2 linked regions of the Marinoscillum sp. 108 genome follow. The protein of the gene in region 1 interacts with the protein of each later gene in a pairwise test. Links are inferred from orthologs where the notes say so. Each region holds a gene or a part of one and is shown in the gene's direction. Other genes may lie near its edges.

Region 1 (3,061 bases):
ATGGTATTTCATGGAAGATCTTTGCAGTACTTCTGCTGCTATTTCCAGTGTCCCGTCATCAGAGTCATCATCTATGACGAGAACCTCATACAAATCCGCAGGATACTCCTGAGCCTGCAGGTCTGCGAGTATGGAGGCAATATTTGCGGCCTCATTGCGTACGGGGATAATGACAGAAAAGGTCAACAACCCTCCATCATCCGCTTCCACCGAGGTATCTATCCGGCACCAGTGATACCTGGCCCACAACAAAAAGCCGCAATAGATCAATGAAAACGCAATGAAAATAATCATTGCGCAATGTTAAGTTTTAATTTAAAAACATAGACTGTACCCAGGATAGAAGGGATGACAGTATTTATCATCCAAATGATCAAACAAGGAATCAAAACAATGCTTACATCGGGCACATAAGCCTGAAAGAAAACAATTGCGCTGGCTTCACGCACCCCGAAATTTCCAAAAAAAGAGGGGATAACTGACCTGAAAAGAAAGATCCAGCCAATACCCAAGAGGATTAGATACCATGCCAGTTCTGGGAGAAAAAGACTCAGAACAAGATAAAATTGAAAAGTGAAAATGACATAACGCAGAAGTGATAAAGCCAACACCTGTATCCACATAGAGCCATTACCCCGACTACTCAATACCAGCAGCCCAACTCCCACCACCAAAAAAGGGATGGCCAACATCCAGTGATTATACCAGTCAAAATAATAAAGCACTGAAATCCCACCATAAAGCAGGGTGATCAATAAAAGGATGGTTCGGTTAATCAGGAGTGCCCCCGCTGATTTTTTAGCATTTTGCACATTCAGTAGTCTGCCCCCCACATCCCCAAGAGTGAACGGAATCACCCAGTTGAGGGCCAAACCAGCCAGCACTCTCCGCCACGCTTCTTGAAATGAACTCGTCTCATGGGGGATTGATACACGCCATTTTTCTGCCTCCAACACCCAGTTGAGTGGCATGAGCATCAACACTATCATGTAGATAATTATGCCATCAGGTTTATCAAAAGCCTCCTTGAGACTAATATCAGACAGATCCACCCGCGTACTGATAAAATAAATGCAAAGACCTGTGACAATTATCTTCACAGTCCACTCCAGTGATTTTTTATATCTCTCTGTGTAATGGTTAATTTGCATTGATGTCAAAAGATACTTCATTAGAAAAGATCATTTTGGGGCTGGATCCCGGCACAAGTGTAATGGGATACGGACTCATCAAAGTTAAGAAGCAGGATATTAAACTCTTGCAATTTGGTGTGATCCATCTTAGTAAATACTCCAGTCATGAGCTAAAACTCAAAAAAATATTTGAACGCATCATTGGCATTATCGATGACTACCACCCGGATGAGGTAGCTCTTGAAGCTCCCTTCTTTGGCAAAAACGTGCAATCTATGCTAAAGCTGGGCCGTGCTCAGGGTGTGGCCATGGCCGCTGCACTCTCCAGAGAAATCCCCATCACGGAGTATGCTCCTAAGAAAGTGAAACAATCAGTCACCGGAAATGGCAATGCCTCCAAAGAACAGGTGGCGGCTATGCTCAAAACGCTCCTCAAGTTTAATGATGCACCCAAACTCCTGGATGCAACTGACGCCCTGGCAGTCGCACTTTGTCATCATTACCAGGGAGGAAAGCCCCAGCAGTCCTCTAAAAGCTGGAAAGCTTTCCTTTCGGAAAATCCCGGTAGGATTAAATGATCAGCAAGCGATAAAAAAAAGCACCCTGGAGAAATCTCCAGGGTGCTTTTTTATTTCTTGGATACTCGGCTAACTACTTCGCCAACGTAAAGGCGGCCTTAATCTTCTCTGCCACTTCCATCAGGTCTTCTTTACCCAGAGAAAGTTTTTCTTTCCCGAAGTTCATATCATTCACCGCATTGATCGGGATCAGATGAACATGCGCATGAGGCACTTCCAACCCAATCACAGTCACACCAATCCGTTCGCAAGTCACCACAGCTTCTATAGCCCTGGCCACTTTCTTCGCAAAAATGTGGAGCCCGGCCAATACCTCATCATCCAGATCAAATATGTAATCCATCTCTTGCTTGGGTATAACTAAGGTATGTCCTTGCACCAGTGGATTGATATCTAGAAAAGCAAGAAAATTCTCATCCTCCGCCACTATATGAGCGGGGATTTCTCTTGCTACGATCCTGGAGAAAATACTTGACATCAGATAGAGATATCAATGATTTCAAATTCAATCTCCCCTGCCGGCACATTGATTTTGGCCGTATCCCCGGGCTTTTTGCCCAGTAACCCGCTACCTATAGGGGATTTTATAGAAATCTTATTCTGCTTTAGGTCAGCTTCCTCTTCTGCTACCAACTGATATTTCATCTCCATTCCCGTCTTCTTGTTCTTTATCTTCACGAAAGACAAGATGCCCACTTTGGATGCATCCAAACTGGACTCATCAATCACTCGGGCATTTCCTACAACCGCTTCAAGCTTGGAAATCTTTAATTCCAGCAAACCCTGAGCGTCCTTAGCAGCATCATACTCGGCATTTTCACTCAAATCTCCCTTGTCACGTGCCTCAGCAATCTGCTTAGACATGGCCGCTCTTCCTTTGGTCTTAAGCTCGTTCAACTCATTCTTGAGACGATCCAAACCTTCTTTTGTGTAATAATTTAATGCTGACATACCTTTATTCTTTAACCTACTAAAACAAAAAAGAACGGCCCCATAAGGACCGCCTTCGTATCGATAGTTTCTTTATTTCTCTTACTAAAGAGGCAAATATAATTTTTTTGAGGATGATTTACAATTTCAGCTTAACTGTGCAAGGTCCCCTGCCTGAAGCTTCCGTATTAACACCTCATTGATTTTACGGTAAGATTCAAACGTCCATCCTGCCACATGAGGTGTCAGGATCACATTGGGATAGCTGATCAATTCTTCAAAATCTGCCCGCTGTGCCTCTGTTAATTTATCCAGTTTTTCATTTTCCAATACATCCAGACCAGCCCCTAGTAGCACGCCTCTTTTCAGTAAATCATTCACCGCTGACAACTTCACCACTTCTCCCCTGCTGGTATTGAG
Region 2 (3,332 bases), on another replicon or contig:
AGGGAACATTCTGAAACCCGCCACTTTGAAGAAGATGGCCAAAGATCCGATTGTTTTTGCTTTGGCCAATCCCGATCCGGAAATAGCCTACGACCTGGCCATGAAGACCCGGAAAGATATTCTGATGGCAACTGGCCGATCCGATCACCCCAATCAGGTGAACAATGTATTGGGCTTTCCCTACATTTTCAGGGGAGCACTGGATGTACGTGCCACAGCCATCAATGAAGAAATGAAATTGGCCGCCGTGAAAGCAATTGCCAACCTGGCTAAGCAAACGGTGCCAGAGATGGTGCTCAAGGCCTATGGCCAGAGCAACTTGAAATTTGGCAGAGAGTACCTGATACCGAAACCTTTGGATCCAAGATTGATCACCACCATCTCGCCGGCTGTGGCAAAGGCGGCTATAGGCAGTGGAGTTGCACGAATTGAGATTACAGATTGGGAGAAATATGAGTTGGAACTCCAGGAAAGAATAGGTATCGATCAGCGCCTGATTTCACGTATTGTGACAAGGGCCAGGAGAAACCCCAAAAAGGTGGTCTTTGCAGAAGCGGATGACGTGAACATTCTAAAAGCTGCTCAAATGTCCATGGACGAAGGAGTGGCCATCCCTATTCTCCTGGGCAACGAAGAAAAAATCATCTCTCTGATCAAAGAAAATGAGCTTGAGGGCTTACTGGATTGTAAAATAACTGATCCCTATAAGGAGGAATCCAGGGTAAATCAGTACGCAGAGGTTTTTTACAAAATGCGTCAGCGCAAGGGGATGACCCTGAAGATGGCCCAGAAATCCATGATGAGGAGCCGCAACCACTTTGGAGCCATGATGGTGCAGTTGGGTGAGGGTGATGCTCTTATCTCGGGATTGTCCAATGACTACCCTAAAACGATCCTGCCTGCACTCCAGATTATAGGGGTGGAGCCTGGTATCAATCGGGTGGCGGGCATGTACATCATCAGCAATAACAAGGGTAATTTCTTTTTTGCTGACACCACGGTCAACCTCAACCCTACGGCAGAGGAGCTGGTAGACATCATCGGGCTTACAGCCAGGGTGGTAAAGTTTTTTGATACCGAGCCTCGCATTGCCATGTTATCCTACTCCAACTTTGGGTCTGCCCGTGGCGAGGTGCCCGAAAAGGCCGCCAAAGCAGTGAAACTGGCCAAGGAAAAATGGCCGCAGCTGGTCATTGATGGAGACATCCAGGCGAACGTTGCCTTAAATAAGGACCTACTTCGTGAGAATTATCCTTTCAGTGAACTGGCCAAAAATCCAGCCAATACCCTTATTTTTCCTGATCTTGACTCAGGTAACATCGCTTATAAATTGTTGATGGAACTGGGAGGTGCTGAGGCCATTGGTCCTGTACTTATGGGAATGAATAAATCTGTACATGTACTGCAAGTAGGTAGTTCAGTGCGGGATATATTCAACATGGTGGCCATAGCGGTAGTGGATGCTCAACTGAACGAAAAAAGAGAAAAAGTAAAATGATCAATTACCTGGAGGGCAAACTGGCTGTAAAAGACCCGACCTACGTGGTGGTGGATATCAACGGCATTGGTTATGAGGCAAAAATCAGCCTTATCACCTTTGCAGCAATCAAAAATCTTACAGAGACTAAGCTTTACACGCATCTGCACATCAAGGAGGATGCCCATACTCTGTTTGGGTTTTCTGAGGAGTCTGAGAAGCGCAGGTTTTTGGAACTCATCTCTATCTCTGGTGTGGGGCCGAGTACCGGGCTCATGATATTATCGTCTTTGTCGCCACAGGAACTACAGCAGGCCATTTTGAGCGACGATGTACGCACCATTCAGTCGGTAAAAGGAATCGGGCTGAAAACAGCCCAGCGCATTATTCTTGAGTTGAAAGACAAGATGAAGAAGGAAGGTCTTTTGGAAAAAGGTTTGGATTTTGTGCCTTCTGCGAGCAATAGTTTGAGGAGTGAGGCGTTATCCGCCTTGACCACATTGGGGATAGGCAAGCCCGCAGCAGAAAAAAGTATTGATTTAATTTTGAAACAAAACGGACAGCAAATTAAACTTGAAGAGTTGATTAAGCTGGCTCTGAAGAGAGCATAGGTATTATTCTTGTTTGAAGAGGAAAACGTATTTGAAGAGGAAAACTTACATAAAACATTTGGTAAGTGTGATATCGCTTTGCCTTTGGGTATCCCTACCTGAAGCAACGTTTGTATCAGCTTCTTCGAGCGTCCTTATTTTTCAGGATACCTCTCGTCAGGACACCGTCCGTACAGACACTATTCCTCCTTATACGCCAACAAAGGCTCCAACGTTTCAGCCAGCCTATCGTTTTGGTGATCCTTTTTCAAATAGAATTAGTCCGTCACCCCTTTTGCTGGCTGACCCTTCTTCTATAGACCTGGAAGTTGACTTTGACTCCACAGTGAACTACTCAGTTTCAGAGCGGATCGGAGATGTTAATTTCCGACCCGTCACCACCATGACTTTTGAGGAGTATGACCGGTACAACGATAAGCAGATTACCAAGGAGTATTTTCAGGAGCGATCCGCAGGCCTGGATGGGGAGAGTGCCATTAGTGGGCGTTCACTGATCCCGAGGCTTTATATCAGTCCGGTATTTGACAGACTGTTTGGTGGGAGTTACGTAGATATTCAGCCCAATGGATTTGTCAATCTTGATTTTGGCGGTCGATTTCAGCGGGTAGACAACCCGGCCATCCCCATTCGGCAGCAGCGCAACGGAGGGTTCAATTTTGATCAGCAAATCTCACTCAATCTGGTGGGTAAAATTGGTGAGAAGCTGGCCGTGACGGCCAATTTTGACAACAATAACACCTTCGATTTTCAGAACAACCTTAAGGTAGAGTATACCGGGTATGAGGAGGATATTGTCAAGAAAATAGAGATAGGAAACGTAAGCATGCCCGTTTCCAATAGCCTCATGACGGGCGCACAGTCACTGTTTGGGTTGAAAACCCAGCTTCAGTTTGGTAAGTTGTATTTAACCGGAGTGGTCTCACGCCAACAAGGCAAAAGTGATGTCATCACAGTGGAAAGTGGCTTTCAGGGAAAAGAATTTGAAGTACGAGCCTCGAATTACGATGAGAACCGCCATTTCTTCCTGGGACACTTCTTTCGTGAAAACTACGAAAAGTGGCTGAAGACCTTACCCCAGATTACCTCGGGGGTCAATGTAAACAGGGTGGAAGTCTATGTGATCAACAGAAACAATGATACCAAATCAACAAGAGAAGTTTTAGGACTGATGGATTTGGGAGAAGGTCAGCGGATATACCAAAAAGGCAATCCAAAAGTGGGGTCTGGAGACGGCAATGTGCCAA

The links.
Region 2: the proteins of ruvC (region 1) and ruvA interact in binary tests that used the Escherichia coli proteins (3 or more experiments, as listed by UniProt). The link is inferred for Marinoscillum sp. 108 from one-to-one orthologs.

What each region holds. Positions count from the first base shown.
Region 1 is NZ_LR734817.1:373,281-376,341, forward strand. The notes cover bases 204-2,932. They hold ruvC (crossover junction endodeoxyribonuclease RuvC), read left to right. Parts: upstream 204-1,153; coding sequence 1,154-1,711; downstream 1,712-2,932. Other genes in these bases: GV030_RS18970 (glycosyltransferase), read right to left, coding at 204-294; GV030_RS18975 (lysylphosphatidylglycerol synthase domain-containing protein), read right to left, coding at 291-1,100; GV030_RS18985 (HIT family protein), read right to left, coding at 1,785-2,189; greA (transcription elongation factor GreA), read right to left, coding at 2,189-2,662; GV030_RS18995 (NAD(P)-dependent oxidoreductase), read right to left, coding at 2,789-2,932. Also shown: more of GV030_RS18970, read right to left, coding at 1-203; more of GV030_RS18995, read right to left, coding at 2,933-3,061.
Region 2 is NZ_LR734808.1:2,629,416-2,632,747, forward strand. Bases 292-3,291 are described here. They hold ruvA (Holliday junction branch migration protein RuvA), read left to right. Parts: upstream 292-1,494; coding sequence 1,495-2,088; downstream 2,089-3,291. Other genes in these bases: GV030_RS10550 (NADP-dependent malic enzyme), read left to right, coding at 292-1,498; sprA (cell surface protein SprA), read left to right, coding at 2,156-3,291. Also shown: more of GV030_RS10550, read left to right, coding at 1-291; more of sprA, read left to right, coding at 3,292-3,332. UniProt on the Escherichia coli protein: The RuvA-RuvB-RuvC complex processes Holliday junction (HJ) DNA during genetic recombination and DNA repair.